DNA from 2 places in the Lysobacter enzymogenes genome. Region 1 is predicted to be linked to the other one. Evidence: riboswitches for the same ligand, from Rfam matches in the RefSeq annotation. Region 1 holds a riboswitch; the other holds the start of a gene.
What was found. A riboswitch is a leader RNA that binds a small molecule or an ion and turns the genes downstream of it on or off. The one in region 1 is predicted to bind glycine.

Region 1 (9,164 bases):
CCTGCAGCCGCTGCTGGCGGGTGCGGGCCAGCGCGTACATCGTCATCGAGTATTTGTACTGGGCCAGCTCGGTCTTGACGATTTCCTGGCACAGCTGCCATTGCTGCTGCGCCGCGCCCGCGGCGGCGCCGGGGCTGGGACAGCGGTCGTTCACGGTCTTGGCGACCTGGTCGCTGGGCTGGGCGGGATTGAGCTTTTCTTCCGGCTCCTTGGCGTCGTCGCCGCTCTTGCCCGAGCCGCCGATCTTGGCGAGTTTCTTCAGATTGCCGTTGACGGTGCCGTCGTCGCCGATGCGCTTCTCGATTTCGGCTAGATGGTCGTTGGCGTGCTTGTCGTGCACCTCCCAGGCGTTCTGGGCGAGCGCGGGGGCGCACGGCAGTGCGCCGGCCAGGATGAGAGCGATGAGCCCGGAAAGGCGAACGCGGCATCGCGCCGGAAGGGAGGCCGTGCGCGCGGACGCGGACGAAAGTGCGAGGGGCGTGCGCAGCGTGGTTGCGGCGGTATCGATGCGAGACATGCAGAACGTCCTGTTCCTGGTCATGGCCTGTAGCGGCGCCGTCGTTCGGCGGCTACGTCGTTGTACGCGCGGGCTCGGCGGATCGCTGCGCCGGGCGCGGCGAGCGAGCGTCCGGAATCGTGGCGCCGCAATGCGGTCGCGCACGAACAAATGCTAAGGGCCGGGCCCGGGGCGCGATAGGCCCAAGCGATATGAATTTTCTAGGTCAGCGGACGTGTATGCAGTGCATGCGCATCGAAGAGTGCGTGCACTGGAGAGGCATTTTTTGCGTATCAATCCGCTTGCATCGCCGGCTTCACAAGGCTGCATCGGCGCCGCGCGCTACGAGCGAACGCATGCCCGGCCGGACAGTGCGCAAGACTAGGCCTGGGTGTTCTTGCGGAGCGTCGCCGGCAACCCCGTGCGGCCACGCATCGGCGACTCAGTCGCGCGAGTGCTTCTTCAACCGCTTGACGTCGTACATCGCCTGGTCCGCTTTCTCCAGCAGTTGGCCCAGGTCCTCGCCGTCGTCGGGATACACCGCGCAACCGATGCTGGCGTCGAGCGCGATCGGCCGTTGTTCGAATTCGAAACCGAAGCGCAGCGCCTGGGCCAGCCGCTGCACCTGGGCGATGGCGCCTTCGCGATGTTCGATGCGCGGCAGGATCACCGCGAACTCGTCGCCGCCGACCCGCGCCACCGTGTCGCCGGCGCGCGCGCTGAGCTTCATGCGTTCGGCGAACTCGCGGATGGCGGCGTCGCCGGCGCGGTGGCCGAGGTTGTCGTTGACCGGCTTGAGCCCGTCCATGTCGAGATTGAGGATGCCCACGCGGCGCGATTCGCGATGCGCCTGCGCCAGGTTGTGGCGCAGCCGGTCGTAGAACAGCGCGCGGTTGGGCAGGCCGGTCAGCGCGTCGTGGGTGGCCTGGTAGAACAGTTCGTTGGTCTCGTACTTGGCGGCGTGGTACATCGCCGCGGCGATCAGGCCCGACATCATGTCGAGCACGCGCAGGTCGTCGTCGTCGAACGCGGCCGGTTCGCGCGACATGACCTTGAGCACGCCGACCACGGTGTCGTGGTGCTTGAGCGGCACCACGATCATCGAGCGCAGCCCGACCGCGCGGCAGGCGGCGCGGTCGACGCGCTCGTCGGTTTCCGAATCCACGCAGTTCAACGGCCGCCCTTCGGCCACGCAATGGCCCGACAGGCTGGCGGCGCGGCCCAGGCGCATGCCGAGGCTGGACTCGGCGATGCCGGCGGCGGCGCGATAGACCATGTCCTCGCCCTCGGCCAACTCGACCACGGCGCCGACCGCGCCGGTGAGGCCCTGCGCGCGATGCGCGACCAACGACATGACGCCGCCCAGGTCCAACCCCAGGCGGGCGATCTCGGTCTGCGTCTCGATGACTTTCAACAAGCGCTCGGAGAACGCCTGCAGCTTCGGTTCCTGCATGTTCATGGCATACGCACCGCGACGATTGGGCGGAGTATATCGTCGGCTCGCGGCGGTCTGGTGTCCGCGTTCAGGCGCGATGACAAGCCAACCGGGCCGATGTATCCGGTATACCGTCGCCGAGCGCGCGGCGTCGGCGCACAAAAAGAAAGGCCCCGCGCGAGCGGGGCCTTTGGCGGAGAGTCGCGGCCTGCTTGGAGGCTTAGACCTCGGCTTCCTCTTCCTTGTACGCATCCACCGGGATGCAGGCGCACATGACGTTCTTGTCGCCGTACACGTTGTCCACGCGCGACACCGGCGGCCAGTACTTCTGCAGCTTCAGCGACGGCAGCGGGAACGCGGCCAGCTCGCGCGGGTAGGCGCGGGTCCACTCGCTGGCGCTGACCTGGGTGGCGGTGTGCGGGGCGTGCTTGAGCGGGTTGTCCTCGCGGTCCAGACGGCCGTCCTCGACCGCGCGGATCTCTTCGCGGATCTGGATCATCGCGTCGATGAAACGGTCCAGCTCGTGCTGCGATTCGCTTTCGGTCGGCTCGACCATCAGCGTGCCGGCGACCGGGAAGCTCAGGGTCGGGGCGTGGAAGCCGAAGTCGATCAGGCGCTTGGCCACGTCCTCGGCGCTGATGCCGGTGGCGTCCTTGAGCGGGCGCAGGTCGAGGATGCACTCGTGCGCGACCAGGCCGTTGCGGCCGGTGTAGAGCGTCTCGTAATGCGGTTCCAGGCGCTTGGCGATGTAGTTGGCGTTGAGCAGCGCGACCTGGGTCGCCTTGCGCAGGCCCTGCGTGCCCATCAGGGTCACGTACATCCACGAGATCGGCAGGATGCTGGCCGAGCCGTAGCTCGCCGCGCTGACCATGCCGACCGCGCCTTCGCCGTCGACCGTCTTGGGCAGGAACGGCGCGAGGTGCGACTTGACCGCGCACGGGCCGACGCCCGGGCCGCCGCCGCCGTGCGGGATGCAGAAGGTCTTGTGCAGGTTCAGGTGCGAAACGTCGGAACCCCACTTGCCCGGCTTGGCCACGCCGACCAGGGCGTTCATGTTGGCGCCGTCGGTGTACACCTGGCCGCCGTGCTGGTGGATGATCTGGCAGATCTCGACGACTTCTTCCTCGAACACGCCGTGCGTGGACGGGTAGGTCATCATGATCGCGGCCAGGCGGTCGCTGTACTTCTCGGCGTTGCGGCGGATGTCCTCGACGTCGACGTTGCCGTTGGCGTCGGTCTTGGTCACCACCACGGTCATGCCGCACATCTGCGCCGAGGCCGGGTTGGTGCCGTGGGCGGAGTCGGGGATCAGGCAGATGTCGCGATGGCCCTCGCCGCGCGAGCGGTGGTAGGCGCGGATCGCCAGCAGGCCGGCGTATTCGCCCTGCGCGCCGGAGTTGGGCTGCAGGCTGACCGCGTCGTAGCCGGTGCATTCCACCAGCATCGCTTCGAGTTCGTCGATCAGCTGCTTGTAGCCGGTGGTTTGATCGGCCGGCGCCAGCGGATGGATGTTGCCGAACTCCGGCCAGGTCACCGGGATCATCTCGGCGGTGGCGTTGAGCTTCATCGTGCACGAGCCCAGCGGGATCATGGTGCGATCCATCGCCAGGTCCTTGTCGGCCAGCGAGCGCATGTAGCGCAGCAGCTCGTGTTCGCTGTGGTGGGTGTTGAACACCGGGTGCTGCAGGAACGCGGAGGCGCGACGCAGCGCGGCCGGGATCGCGTCGGCGGTGGACGCGTCGAGCGCGTCGATGTCGAGCTTGGCGCCGAACAAGCCGGCCAGCGCGGTGAGGTCGTCGCGGGTGACGGTCTCGTCGAGGCTGATGCCGACGCTGCCGGCGTCGATCTCGCGCAGGTTGATGCGCGCGGCGCGGGCCTGGGCGTGGATCGCGGCGGCGTCGACGCCGTCGATGCGCAGGGTGTCGAAGAAGCCGTCGGCGACCTTTACCCCGGCCTGGCGCAGCGCGGCGGCGAGGATCGCGGCCTGGCGGTGGACGCGGCGGGCGATCCGGGTCAGGCCGTCGGGGCCGTGGTAGACCGCGTACATGCTCGCCATCACCGCCAGCAGCACCTGCGCGGTGCAGATGTTGCTGGTGGCCTTCTCGCGGCGGATGTGCTGCTCGCGGGTCTGCAGGGTCAGGCGGTAGGCCGGCTTGCCGTCGCTGTCGACCGACACGCCGATCAGGCGGCCCGGCATCGAGCGCTTGTAGGCGTCGCGGCAGGCCATGAAGCCGGCGTGCGGGCCGCCGAAGCCGAACGGCACGCCGAAGCGCTGGGTGTTGCCGACCACGATGTCGGCGCCGAATTCGCCCGGCGACTTCAGCAGCACCAGGGCGAGCAGGTCGCTGGCCACGGCCAGGATCGCGCCGCGCGCGTGCAGCGCGTCGGCGGTGGCCTGGTAATCGCCGAGGCCGCCGAAGGTGTCGGGGTATTGCAGCAGCGCGCCGAACACGTCGGCGCTCGCGGCCTCGCTGTCGTCGGCGACCAGCAGCTGGATCTCCAGCGGCTCGGCGCGGGTGCGCAGCACTTCCAGCGTCTGCGGATGCACGTTCTTCGAGACGAAGAAGGTATCGGACTTGGACTTGGCCGAACGCTTGGCCAGGGTCATCGCCTCGGCCGCGGCGGTGGCTTCGTCGAGCAGCGAGGCGTTGGCGATCTCCATCCCGGTCAGGTCGGCGACCATGGTCTGGAAGTTGATCAGCGCTTCCATGCGGCCCTGCGAGATTTCCGCCTGGTACGGCGTGTAGGCCGTGTACCACGCCGGGTTCTCCAGGATGTTGCGCAGGATGACGTTGGGGGTGTGGGTGCCGTAGTAGCCGCGGCCGATGAAGCTGCGGAGCACCTGGTTCTTCGCGGCGATGGCGCGGATCTTGGCCAGCGCTTCCACTTCGCCGATCGCCGGCGGCAGGGCCAGCGGCTGGGGGGACTTGATCGAGCCGGGGACGATGGCGTCGGTCAGTGCTTCGAGCGAGGCGTAGCCGACCTGCTCGAGCATGTGGCCGATTTCGGCGTCGTTGGGGCCGATGTGGCGCTCGATGAAGGCGTCGTGGTGCTCGAGATCGCGCAGGGTCGAATGAGTCATGGGCAGGGGGCGTCCTAAGGCAACGTGCGGTGCCGCACGCGAGGCGCCCCTCTGTCCTTTTGCCTGAGAGTTTGGAAGCGTGCTGCGGCGCAGGCCGCTTGGGGGAGGGGGGCCGCTGGGGCCGCTCCTGTCCGCGCTCGCTTCGTGCCCCTTCGGCGCCGGTTCCGTCCGCGATGCCGCTGCGGCCGGGCGGTCTCTCCAGAGTTTTGTACACGCGGCGGTCTGGGGCCTGAGCGATTACGGGCGTTGCGCCTTCGGCAGCGGCCGGCCGGGGTGCCCGGGGCGGACGCTTCTCCCACCGCGTGGTCGAAGCGGGGATTATAGCCGTTGCCGAGGCGCGGTTGGGGGGCTGCCCGGGGGCGGCCCGAAGCCGCTGTAGGAGCGGCGCGAGCCGCGACCGCGGGGCGGCCGATTGCGCCGTAGGCGGGGTGTCGCGGTCGCGGCTTGCGCCGCTCCTACAGGGGCTTGCGGACAGATCGAAACAAGCCCGGAGCCGATCAGCGGCACCGCGCGGGAGTATGCTGTCGGCCCCCATTCATGCGATGAGGCCCGGCCATGGCCGCGCGACCGTTCCGCCTGCTGCAACTCGACCACGTGGTGCTGCGCGTGCGCGACACCGCGGCGATGGTGGCGTTCTACTGCGAGGTGCTCGGCTGCAGCGTGGAGCGGCGCCAGGACGAGATCGGCCTGGTCCAGTTGCGCGCCGGCGATTCGTTGATCGACCTGGTCGACGTCGAGGGCAAGATCGGCCGCCTCGGCGGCGCCGCGCCGGGCGAGCAGGGCCGCAACATGGACCACCTGTGCCTGCGCGCCGAACCGTTCGACCGCGAGGCCATCGCGGCGCACCTCGCCGCCCACGGCGCGCGCATCGGCGAGTTCGGCTCGCGCTACGGTGCCGAGGGCGAGGGTCCCTCGCAGTACCTGTACGACCCGGAAGGCAACATGGTCGAGCTGAAGGGCCCGCCCGACGCCCCGGTCGCGGCCTGAGCGCGGGGCGATGAGCGCAGATTCGATGAGCGCGGACCCGATGAGCGCAGACCCGATGAGCCCGGCTGGCCAGAGCCCGACCTGCCCGAGCGCGGCCGCATGAGCGCGGACGCCGCCAAAACGCCGATCCCGATCCGCCGCCTGGCCCTGCTGCTGGGCGGGCTGGCGATGTTCGGGCCGTTCTCGATCGACACCATCTTCCCGGCGTTTCCGGCGATGGGCGCGCAACTGGGCGCGGACAAGCTGCAGATGCAGCAGACCATCAGCGTGTACCTGGTGGCTTATGCGTTGATGAGCATCGTGCATGGGCCGCTGTCGGATGCGATCGGGCGGCGGAAGGTGATTTTGGGTGGGTTGGCGGTCTTTACGTTGGCTTCGGCTGCGTGCGCGTTGGCCACGGATCTGCCTACTTTGCTTTTCTTTCGCGCGGTACAAGGGCTGTCGGCGGGTGTTGGCCTGATCGTCGGCCGCGCCGTCATCCGCGACCTGCTGCACGGCGACGACGCGCAGCGGTTGATGAGCCAGGTGATGATGATCTTCGGCATCGCCCCGGCGATCGCGCCGGTGATCGGCGGCTGGATCCTGGGCTGGTCGCACTGGCCGGCGATCTTCTGGTTCCTGGTCGCGTTCTCGGTGGCGCTGTGGGCGGCGGTGGCGCTGCTGCTGCCGGAAACCCACCCGCCGCAGGCGCGCTTGGCGCTCAAGCCCAAGCGCCTGATGCGCGACTACGTGGCGATCTTCCTCAACCCGCGCTTCCAGCGCCTGACCGCGGTCGGCGCGTTCAACTTCGGCGCGCTGTTCCTGTACATCGCCTCGGCGCCGGCGTTCGTGCTCGACATCCTCAAGCTCGGCGAGCGCGACTTCGCCTGGTTCTTCGTGCCGACCATCGGCGGCATGGTCGCCGGTTCGTTCGTGTCCGGGCGCGCGGCCGGCAAGGTCAGCGGCGACCGCCTGGTCGACATCGGCTTCGCCTGCTGCGCGCTCGCCATCGCCTTGAACCTGGGCTACAACCTGTGGACCGACGCGCCGCGGGTGCCGTGGGCGGTCGCGCCGATGTGCATCGGCGCGTTCGGCATCGCCCTGGTGTTCCCGATCGTGACCTTGTCGATCCTCGACATGTACCCGCACCAGCGCGGCTCGGCGTCCTCGCTGCAGGCCTTCGCCGGACTGGTGGTCAACGCGCTGCTGGCCGGGGTGATCTCGCCGCTGCTGAGCGACAGCGCGCTGCACCTGGCGGTGGCGGCCTCGGGCCTGACCGCGGTGGGGTGGCTGTTCTGGCGCTGGGAAGCCTGGGTGTCGCGCAACCGCGTGGCGCGCGTGCCCGAGGACGCGGTGGTGATCGAGCCGCAGGATTCGTTGTAGCCGTCAGGTCGTGCTGCCGTGGCGGTCGTTTTCTGCAAAAGCGGCGCGCGGCGCGACCGCGAACCGTCGCTTACGGCGCAAACGGGCAACCCCGCAGTCGCGGCTTGCGACGCTCCTGCATTCGGATACCGGCCACCGGCCAAGCCCGGCAAGCCCATGCCCGGCTTCGGGGACTAAGCTGTAGCCACCGCGGCGCGCACGGCGCCGCACCGGCAGCCAGGCCGCGCCACGCGCTCCCAGCCATGTGCATTCGCTCATGCAGGAGCAACCGCCATGGCGCAACGCGTTCCTTTCCACCTGTTCGACGTTTCGGTGCGCGAGCGCATCGAACTGAGCCCGTCGATGCTGCGCTTCGTCTTCGCCGGCCCGTCGCTGGCGCAGGCGCGCAGTTTCGGGCCGGACCAACGCATCAAGATCTTCTTCCCCAACGCCGCCGGCGAGCTCAGCGTGCCGCGCGGCGAGGACTGGTACGCGCGTTACCGCGACCAGCACGAGGCCCAGCGCGCGCCGATGCGCACCTACACCATCCGCGCCTTGCGGCCGGACGCGAGCGAACTGGACGTGGACTTCGCCGCCCACGGCGACAGCGGTCCGGCCTCGAGCTGGGCGCTGCGCGCGCGCCCCGGCGACCGGGTGCTGCTGCTGGCGCCGCACGCCAGCCAGGACGACAGCGGCGGGGTCGAATGGCGCCCGCCGGCGGACGTGCGCGAGGTGCTGCTGATCGCCGACGAGACCGCGCTGCCGGCGGTGGCCGGCATCCTCGAATCGCTGGCCGCGCAGCCGCGCCCGCCGAAAGTGCGCGCCTACATCGAAGTGCCGCTGCGCGCCGACGTGGTCGATCTGGTCGGCCCGGGCGACATGCGCATCCATTGGCTGCCGCGCGCCGAACGGCGCGACGAACCGCCTGCCGACTACGGCGCGCGCCTGGTCGAAGCGATCCGCGCGGCGCAGCTGACGCCGGCGCAGGCGGGCGAGGGCGGCGAGGCGTTGGCGGAGGTCGATGTGGACCGCGAGATCCTGTGGGAACAGGCGGCGGCGACCGCCTCGGGCTTCTACGCCTGGATCGCCGGCGAGGCGGGAGCGGTGATGGCGATCCGGCGGCATCTGGTCGGCGAGCGCGGGTTCGCGAAGTCGGCGATCAGTTTCATGGGGTATTGGCGCAAGGGGCGGGTGCTGGATTGAGCGAGGGCGGCGGCATGTGTTGCTGATGCCGTTGCTTTGCCGTTGCTTTTTCCTTTGCTTGGCCGCCACCTTGCATGCGGCCCCTGTTGCGCAGACCCGGAGGGCGCGCGCATGGATGCGCGCGTGCGCCATCGGGCATGGATGCCCCTTATGGCGCATCCCCGCGCCCGGTGCTGGACTTAGTGGCTTGTGACCTTAAACAAGCGTTTTTCTTTGGCTGCTGGTCTCTAACCTCAAGTGCATCACCTCAGTGAGGCACTGTGAATGGGTCAGCAGTATTCGCATCTGAGCGCAGAAGAGCGCGGGGCCATCATGGTCTTGATCGCCCAAGGGGCGAGCGGACGGCAAATCGCCCAGACGTTGGGTCGGGCGCAAAGCACAATTGCTCGCGAGTTGCGCCGTAATGGGTTTCGGTCCCATTCGGGGCCGCCGCTGCGCGGACGCCCTCGTTTCGACCCTGGCTACGATGCGACCCGGGCGGGCCGGCGGGCCCAGCGACTGCGGCGACGGGCGCGGGTGCGCCGCAAGCTGCGACGCGACACCGTGCTGTGGCGACGCGTGCGCTATTGGCTGGAACGGTGCTGGTCGCCGCAACAGATTGCCGACAAACTGCGGGATCT
Region 2 (9,164 bases), 1.7 Mb from region 1:
GGCGCGCTGTTCGAGACCTTGCGCTCGTTGGCCGCGCATCCCGACGACGCGGCGGTGGAACGGGCCATGGCCGAGATCGTGGTCGGCGAGCTGTACGAATTGGTCGGCAAGCTGCGCAACCGCTACGCGCGCAAGCCGCTGGCGCTCCTGGCCGGCGAATTCGCCGTGCACCTGGCCTGCCTGGTCGGCCTGGCCGAGCGCCACGTCTACGCCTGCGCCGGCACGATGTTCGACGAAGCCGCCGACCTGCCGGGACCGGACGGCGCGGTGGAGCTGTACCGGCTGGTCGCGCGCGGCGAACTCGGCGATGAAGCGGTGCTGGTCGCGGCGCTGGAGCGGGCCTGGACCGGGGTCGAAGCCTGGGCGCACGAGGTCGCGCTGGTCGAAGCGCTGCAGCGGCGCTGTGTGGCGGGCGAGCGCTGAGGGGCGGGCGGATTCGTCGCGGCGGACAGGACAGCGTCGGGCCTGAAGGCCCTCCCACGACAAGCCCCCGCAGCGAAGGTCCTCCCACAGCGAAGGTCCTCCCATAGCGAAGGTCCTGCTAGAACAACGTCCTCCCAGAACAAGACCTTCCTGGAACAAGGTCGTCCCGCAGCGGCCGAGGCCCCGGGGCTGTTGTGGGAGGGCCTTTCAGGCCCGACGCTTTCGGCTCAGCTCGCCGCGCACCCATCCGCGCTACCCTCGCCCCATGCCGCCCCTGTTCCATCCCTGGCTGCGCGAAGCCCGCCTCGCCGCCCTGCGCGGCGGCGGCTGGCGGCGCTGGCGCGGCGGTCTGGCGATGCTGGCGGCGATCGCCGCGGCCGGCCCGCTGTTGCGCGCGTTCGGCGGCGAAGCCGCCGCCCTGCCGGCCGCCGTGCCGAGACTGATCGCGCAGCTGCCGCTGCCGTTCGCCCTGCTCGCGCTTGCCTGGGCCTACGCCAGCGCCCGCGCGCGCCTGGGCGCGCTCGACGACCGCCTGCGCCACGGCTGGTGGGCGGCCGCGCCGATCGCGCCGGCGCGCATCGCCCGCACCCTGGTCCTGCTCGCCGCGCTCGGCGTCGCGGCGGCGCTGTCGGCGACCGCCGCGTTGCTGCTCGCGCTCGACGGCGACGGCGCGCGCCTGCGCACCGCGTTCGCGGTGCTCGCCGCCGGCCTCGTGCCCGGCGTCGCGTTCGGGCTGGCGGCGGCGCTGCGCCAGCGCCGCCGGCCGGCGCAGCGGGTGCGCGAAGGCGCGCGCGAGCCGCTGTTCGGCCTGCGCTGGCTCGACGACGCGCGCCTGCCGCACCTGAGCGACTGGCAGCGGCGCGAGGCGCTGCTGCGTTGGCGCCGCGGCGGCCACGCCTGGATGATCGGCGCAGTGCTGATGGCGCTGCCGGGCTCGACCGCGCTGGCCAGCGGCGCCGGCGTGTTGCTGATCGCCACCGCGCTGGCCTGGTTCAGCCTGCTCGCGCAGGCCTGCGCCGCGGCGAGCGTCGCCGCCGCGCGCGCGCTGGCGGCCTTGCCGGTGCCGCGCCGCGGTTTCGCCCGCGCGGCCTGGCGCTATCCGGCCTTCGCGTTCGCCTGCGCCTGCGCGCTGGCGGCGCTGGGCGCGGGCCTGCTCGGTCTGGGCTGGCGCGCCGCGCCGGCGTGGCTGGTCGCCGTCGCGCTGCTGTGTCTGCCGGCATTGGCGGCCCTGCGCGCGGGGGCGCGCCGATGAGTCCAGTCCTGGAACTGCAAGGCCTGCACCACCGCTACGACCAGCACGCGGTGCTGCACGGCATCGACCTGGCCCTGGCGCCGGGCGATTTCGCCGCGCTGATCGGCCCCAACGGTTCGGGCAAGACCACCTTGCTGCACTGCCTGGCCGGCCTGTTGCGGGCGAGCGCGGGACGGGTGCTGATCGGCGGCCACGACCTCGACCGCGACCCGCTCGCGGCCAAGCGCGCGCTCGGCTTCGCGGTCGATCCGGCGCGGCTGCCGCCGCTGCTGAGCGGCCGCGAATGCCTGCGCCTGTTCGCCGGCGCGCGCGGCCTGGACGCGATACCCGAACCGACCCTGGCGCTGTGCGCGACGCTGTCGCTGCAGCCGATGCTCGACCGCCGCATCGGCCAGTACTCGCTGGGCACGCGGCAGAAACTGGCGATCGCGCTGGGCCTGCTCGGCGAACCGCCGCTGCTGGTGCTGGACGAACCGCTCAACGGCCTGGACCCGCTCAGCGCCTACGCGCTCAAGCGCCACCTGCAGGAGCTGGCGCGCGAACGCGGGGTGGCGGTGTTGCTGGCCACGCATTCGCTGGACGTGGCCGAGCGCTTCATCACCCGCGCCGCGCTGCTGGTCGAAGGACGCTTGCGGCGGCAGTGGGGCGCGGGCGAACTCGATGCGATCCGCGCCGACCCAGCGCGCTCGCTGGAGCAATCGATGGTGCAGGCGCTGGCGGGCGATTGAGATGCCAGGCGACGTGAGCTCCTTGTAGGAGCGGCGCAAGCCGCGACCGCGACACTGCGCTTGCGGCGCCACCGGCCATTGCCTGCGGAACCTACGACCGTGACTTCCGGTTTGCGTCGTATGCGCAGTGTCGCGGTCGCGGCTCGCGCCGCTCCTACAGGGGTTTCCCGCCGTTCGCGGCGGCGCTTGCGGTTCGTTTCGCCGCATTCGCCTGATACCATGCCGGCGTTCGCAGAAGAGAGGCGCCGGCTCCGGCCGCCGCCCGCCGAAGGCGCAGGCTCCCATAATCGCTCAGGCCCGGTCCGCCGACCGGAACACTGCAACGACATCGCCGATCTGGAGAGAGGCCGCTTCGACGGCCCACCGAAGGGGCAAGCGGCCCGGCCATGCCGGCGCCGCGCAAACTCTCAGGTAAAAGGACAGCGGGAGCGGCGCCGCGGCCGAGGCTGCGGAAACCGATGCGCATCGCTGCGCGCGCTCCGGCGCGCGCGGTCCCGCCGTCCGCCTGCGTCCGCTCCGCGGCGCGGCGTCCGCGCGCATCCGTCTCCGTCGCCGCCGCGGTTTCCCGATCCTCGCCGGAGACCCGCCCGTGTTGCTGCAGATCATCTACCTCATCGCCATCAGCGCCGAAGCCATGACCGGCGCGCTCGCCGCCGGCCGCCGGCGCATGGACTTGTTCGGCGTGGTCATCATCGCCTGCGTCACCGCGCTCGGCGGCGGCTCGCTGCGCGACATCGTGCTCGGCCACTATCCGCTGGGCTGGGTGCGCCATCCCGAGTACCTGGGCTACACCGTCGGCGCCGCGTTCGCGGCGACGTTCCTGGCGAAGAAATTGCACTATTTACGCCGTACCTTCCTGTGGCTGGACGCGCTGGGCCTGATCGCGTTCACCCTGATCGGCTGCGCGGTCGCGCGCGAAGCCGGCCACCAGCCGGCGATCGTGGTCGTCGCCGGCATGCTCACCGGCGCGTTCGGCGGCGTGTTGCGCGACGTGCTGTGCAACGAGATTCCGCTGGTGTTCCAGCGCGAACTGTACGCGGTGATCTCGCTGCTGACCGGCATGGCGTATCTGGGGTTGCTGCGCCTGGGCGTGGCCGAGAACGTCGCGGTGCTGGCCTGCCTCGGCGGCGGCTTCGCGGTGCGCCTGCTGGCGATCCGCTACGAATGGGAAATGCCGAAGTTCGTCTACCAGTGACTCATTCGGCCAGCGCCTGAGCGACGCGTTCGCGCAGCGCCGGCACCAGTTCGCGCTCGAACAACGGGTTGCGCTTGAGCCACAGGTTGTTGCGCGGGCTCGGGTGCGGCAGCGCGAGCAGGCGCGGCCAACGCTCGCGCCAGGCCATGACCGCTTCGGTCAACGAAGCGGCATCCGGCAGGTGCCAGGCTTGCGCGTACTGGCCGATGGCCAGGGTCAGCCGCAGCTCGCGCAGATGCGGCGACAGCTTCGCCTGCCACGCCGGCGCGCATTCGGGCCGCGGCGGCAGGTCGCCGGACTTGCCCTTGCCGGGATAGCAGAACCCCATCGGCACGATCGCCACGCGCGCGGCGTCGTAGAAGGTGGCGCGATCCAGCCCCAGCCAATCGCGCAAGCGCTCGCCGCTGGCGTCGTCGAACGGAATCCCGGATTCGTGCACCTTGCGTCCCGGCGCTTGCCCCGCGATCAACAGCCGCGAGGTGGCGCTGGCCTGCAGCACCGGCCGCACGCCGTGCGGCAGATGCGCGGCGCACAGGGTGCAGGCGCGGATGTCGCGCAGCAGGGTGGGGAGGGGCTGCATCGGCTTATGGTAGTTCGGGTTCGCGATTCGTTTCTTCGCGCTCTTCATCCCCGCCTTCGCGGGGGTGACGGTAGGTGGGGCGCGGTGGCTCGTAGCCGGTCCCGATTCCCGATTCCCCAAAAAACTGCGCCGGCCCGAAGGCCGGCGCAGTGATGCGAAGCGAAAACCGTCACTCGGTGATATCGCGATCCTTCGTCTCCGGCAGGAACAGCGCGCCGATCACCACCGTGAACGCCGCCACCACCACCGGATACCACAGGCCGCTGTAGATGTTGCCGGTGGCCGCGACGATCGCGAACGCGGTGAACGGCAGGAAGCCGCCGAACCAGCCGTTGCCGATGTGGTACGGCAGCGACATCGAGGTGTAGCGGATGCGGGTCGGGAACAGTTCCACCAACCATGCCGCGATCGGGCCGTAGACCATCGTCACCAACAGCACCAGGAAGGTCAGCAGCGCGATCACCATCGGCTTGTTCATCTGCGCCGGGTCGGCCTTGGCCGGGTAGCTGGCGGCGGCCAGCGCGTCGGTCAACTGCTTGCCGAAGGCTTCGGACTGGCTCTTGAACGCGGCGCTGTCGAGCGCTTCGCCCTCGAAGCTGGTCAGGACGGTGCCGCCGATGCTGACCGTGGCGACGCTGCCGGCCGCGCCGGGCGCGTTCTGGTACGGAATGCCCTTCTTCGCCAGCGCCGACTTGATCACGTCGCAGGACTGCTTGAACGTGGCCTTGCCGACCGGGTCGAACTGGAACGCGCAGCGCGCCGGATCGGCGGTGACGGTGACCGGCGAGGCGGCGACCGCGGCTTCCAGCGCCGGATTGACGTTGTGGGTGAGCGCCTTGAACACCGGGAAATAGGTCACCACCGCGATCAGGCAGCCGCCGAGCACGATCACCTTGCGTCCGATCTTGTCCGACAGCCAGCCGAAGAAGATGAAGCCGCCGGTCGCCAGCGCCAGCGCGATGGCGATGAAGATGTCGGCCTGGTTGGGGTCCATGCCGAGCGTCTTGGTCAGGAAGAACAGCGAGTAGAACTGGCCGCCGTACCACACCACCGCCTGGCCGGCGGTCGCGCCGAGCAGGGCCAGCAACGCGATCTTGCCGTTCTTGGAGAAGAAGCTCTCGGTGATCGGCGCCTTGGAGGTCTTGCCTTCGGCCTTCATCTGCTGGAACAGCGGCGACTCGGCCAGCTGCATGCGGATCCACACCGACACGCCGAGCAGGATCACCGAGACCCAGAACGGAATGCGCCAGCCCCAGGCTTCGAACGCGTCCTTGCCCAGGTAATTGCGGCAGCCCCAGATCACCAGCAGCGACAGGAACAGGCCGATGGTCGCGGTGGTCTGGATGAAGCTGGTGTACAGGCCGCGCTTGCCGTTGGGCGCGTGCTCGGCCACGTAGGTCGCCGCGCCGCCGTACTCGCCGCCCAGGGCCAGGCCCTGCAGCAGGCGCAGCACGATCAGGATGATCGGCGCGAGGATGCCCAGCGTCGCGTAACTGGGCAGGATGCCGACCAGGAACGTCGACAGGCCCATCAGCACGATGGTGACCAGGAAGGTGTACTTGCGCCCGATCATGTCGCCGAGGCGGCCGAACACCAGCGCGCCGAACGGCCGCACCGCGAAGCCGGCGGCGAACGCGAGCAGGGCGAAGATGAACTGGCTGGTCTCGTTGAGGCCGCCGAAGAACTGCTTGCCGATGATCACGGCGAGCGAGCCGTACAGATAGAAGTCGTACCACTCGAACACGGTGCCGAGGCTGGAGGCGAAGATCACCTTGCGGTGGTCCTTGGTGAGCGGCGCCGAATGCGCGCCGGCGGTGGTGCTGGACATGGGCTGTTCCCCCGAACAGTGGATGGAAGCGGGTTGTGGCCCGCCGGGGCGTTTTGTTTTCGTCTTGCCGCGCGGCGTCGTACCGACCGCGTCGAATCCTTCATCCCGTCATCCTCGCGAACGCGGGGATCCAGGGCATTTCGTGCGAGAACGCTGGAGGTTCCTGGACTCCCGCCTGCGCGGGGACGACGATTCCGGGGCGACGCGGTCGCCGCCCCGGCATGGCTTCGATCAGAAGCTGTACTTCACATGCGTCTGCAAGCGATTGAGCTCGCCCTTCTCGCCGGTCTCGATCTCGCGCTGGCCCCAGATGTACTCCGCGCCGATGTCGAGCTTCGGGATCGGGGTGTAGATCAGGTTGACGTGCGCGGACTGCGCCGACTTGGTGATGCCCAATCCGGTCAGCGCGGTCTGGTTGTCGTACTGCGCCCGCGAATAGAACAGGTTGCCGCGCAGCTTCGGGCTGAACACGTGGCGCCAGCCGACGAAGCCGGCGACCAGGTCGATGTTCTCCAGGTCGCCGGTGGCGTCGAGCACCGCGTCGTTGTTGAGCGCCAGGCCGACGTAGCGGCCGATGCCGCTGCCGGCGGTGACCATGTAGCGCAAGTCGTCGCTGGCGCCGACGTTCCACTTGCCCGACACGCTCAGGCCGTAGCCGGTGGTGCTGTCGTTGATCCGGCCGGACTGGTACTTGAGCTGCCGCGCCAGCGCGCCGACGCTGAAGTGGCCCCAGTCGCCCTTGGCGGTGTAGCGCGCGGTCACGTCGGGCACCGCGCCGTCGTCGCCGGCGACCTGGGCCATGTTGCCGCGGAACGGCGTGTACACCGTCTCCGGATTCTCGACCGAGAACGACCACGGCCCGCTGGTGTAACGCAACTGCGCCTGGCGCACGAACACCGTGCCCTCGGTCGGGCCGAGGAAGTCGACCGTGTCCGGCAGCGCGTTGGCGTCCTGGAAGTTCGACCAGGTCTGGCCGGCCAGCCACTTGTTCCAGGTCACGTAAGCGTGGCGCAGGGTCAGCGCGTAGGTGTTGGTGGCGACCTCGTTGCCGGTGAACGCGGTCGAGCCGCCGCCGAACAGATCGAATTCCAGGTAACCCTTGAGCTTGTCGCCGCTGTCCAGGTCGGTGTCGGCGGCGAACCAGAAGCGCGAGAAGTTCGCGCCCATGTCGGTGTCGCTGCCGCCCTCGCGGGTGGCCTTGGCGCCGACCGGGATCGCCTTGGGCACGTAGAACAGGCGGCCGACCGAACCGTCGGCGATGTCGCCGGCGTCGGTCGAGGTCACCGACGCGTCGAGCTTGATGAAGCCGCCGTAGCTGAAACGCGTGCCCGGATTGGCCGAGGGACTGATGGTGGTGGCCTGGATCGGATTCTTGACCGCCGGCGCCGGCGCCGGCGTCGCCGCGATCGCGGGCGCCGCGGCCTGTGCGGCCCTGACCTCGGTGACCTGGGTCTGCACTTGCTGCTGCGAGACCAGTTGCTGGACCATGCGCTCCAGTTCGGCCACGCGCGCTTCGAGTTGCTGTTCCTTGGCGGTCTGGGCCAGGACGTGGCCCGGCAGCATCAGCGCCAGCAGCACGCAGGACGCCAGCAGCGAGCGGCCGCGCCCGGCGTGATTTGCAGCGCGCGCCCCCGCGCCGCATGTGAGCAGGCTAGACAACATCGTGATTCCCTCCCGAGGAATGCCGTCCGGAACGAACGGCCGCGGCCAGCCTGCGCGCCGCGGCGGCGGCGCCACCATTCGCCATTGGTCGAAAAAAGACGCCTGTCTGCGCGGCTTACGACCATCGTCTAAGAGCGCGGCGCTGCGTGGGATGTTGCGCTGCGGCACACTGAGGGCAGGTCGGGCGAGGCCGGACGCGGCGTCCGTCCGCTATCCTCTTCGGTCCCGCGTTCCACCCCTCGCGTCGTCCCCACGCAGCCACGGCATCTCGCACGGAGCCCCCATGAGCAACCCCGCCAGCGTCCATCCCGTCGATCCGGCCTTCGCCGCGAACTCGCGCTACACGCGCGAGGAGTACGAGCGCCAGTACGCCGAGTCGGTGCGCGACCCGGACGCGTTCTGGGGCCGCGTCGCCGAGCGCCTGGACTGGTTCAAGCCGCCGACCAAGATCAAGAACGTCAGCTACGACCTCGGCGATTTCCGCATCAAGTGGTACGAGGACGGCGAACTCAACGTCAGCGTCAACTGCCTCGACCGCCACCTCGCCGCGCGCGGCGACAAGACCGCGCTGTTGTTCGAGCGCGACGATCCGAACCAGCCGGCCGAGCGCATCACCTATCGCGACCTGCACGCGCGCGTGTGCCGCCTGGCCAATGCGCTGCGCAACCTCGGCGTCGGCAAGGGCGACCGCGTCACCATCTACCTGCCGATGATTCCCGAGGCGGTGGTGGCGATGCTGGCCTGCGCGCGCATCGGCGCGATCCACACCGTGGTGTTCGGCGGCTTCGCCCCGAACTCCATCGCCGACCGCATCGCCGACAGCGCCAGCAAGTTGGTGATCACCTCCGACGAAGGCCTGCGCGGCGGCAAGAAGATCGCGCTCAAGGCCAACGTCGACGCCGCGCTGAAGCTGCCGGGCACCAACTCGGTCGAAACCGTGATCGTGGTGCGCCACACCGGCGCCGCGGTCGACATGCAGATGCCGCGCGACCGCTGGTACGACGCGGTGGTCGAAGGCCAGCCGGACGAGTGCGAGCCCGAGCGCATGAACGCCGAAGACCCGTTGTTCATCCTCTACACCTCCGGCAGCACCGGCAAGCCCAAGGGCGTGCTGCACACCAGCGCCGGCTATCTGGTCTATGCCGCCTTCACTCACGAAGCGGTGTTCGACCTGCGCGAGGACGACGTCTACTGGTGCACCGCCGACGTCGGCTGGGTCACCGGCCACAGCTACATCGTCTACGGCCCGCTCGCCAACGGCGCCACCGCGCTGGTGTTCGAGGGCGTGCCGAACTATCCCGACGTGTCGCGCTTCTGGAACGTCATCGACAAACACCAGGTCACGATCTTCTACACCGCGCCGACCGCGATCCGCGCGCTGATGCGCGACGGCGAGGAGCCGGTCAAGAAGACTTCGCGGCAATCGCTGCGCCTGCTCGGCACGGTCGGCGAGCCGATCAATCCCGAAGCCTGGCGCTGGTACTACGATGTGGTCG

Region 2: it holds a riboswitch for glycine, as region 1 does, so the genes downstream of both, JHW41_RS24700 (trimeric intracellular cation channel family protein) here and gcvP (aminomethyl-transferring glycine dehydrogenase) in region 1, are expected to answer to the same signal.

The regions. Positions count from the first base shown of each region.
Region 1 covers NZ_CP067396.1:4,212,443-4,221,606, reverse strand. Annotated here, with positions in the region: gene JHW41_RS17355 (hypothetical protein) at 1-661, opposite strand, end outside; gene JHW41_RS17350 (sensor domain-containing diguanylate cyclase) at 939-1,955, opposite strand; gene gcvP (aminomethyl-transferring glycine dehydrogenase) at 2,152-5,013, opposite strand; glycine riboswitch at 5,222-5,321, opposite strand; gene JHW41_RS17340 (VOC family protein) at 5,569-6,000, shown strand; gene JHW41_RS17335 (multidrug effflux MFS transporter) at 6,100-7,362, shown strand; gene JHW41_RS17330 (siderophore-interacting protein) at 7,636-8,544, shown strand; gene JHW41_RS17325 (IS30 family transposase) at 8,809-9,164, shown strand, end outside.
Region 2 covers NZ_CP067396.1:5,918,914-5,928,077, reverse strand. Annotated here, with positions in the region: gene JHW41_RS24715 (kanamycin nucleotidyltransferase C-terminal domain-containing protein) at 1-423, shown strand, start outside; gene JHW41_RS24710 (hypothetical protein) at 689-1,675, shown strand; gene JHW41_RS24705 (ABC transporter ATP-binding protein) at 1,672-2,403, shown strand; glycine riboswitch at 2,730-2,834, shown strand; gene JHW41_RS24700 (trimeric intracellular cation channel family protein) at 2,993-3,598, shown strand; gene JHW41_RS24695 (uracil-DNA glycosylase family protein) at 3,600-4,178, opposite strand; gene JHW41_RS24690 (MFS transporter) at 4,348-6,006, opposite strand; gene JHW41_RS24685 (DcaP family trimeric outer membrane transporter) at 6,238-7,569, opposite strand; gene acs (acetate--CoA ligase) at 7,952-9,164, shown strand, end outside.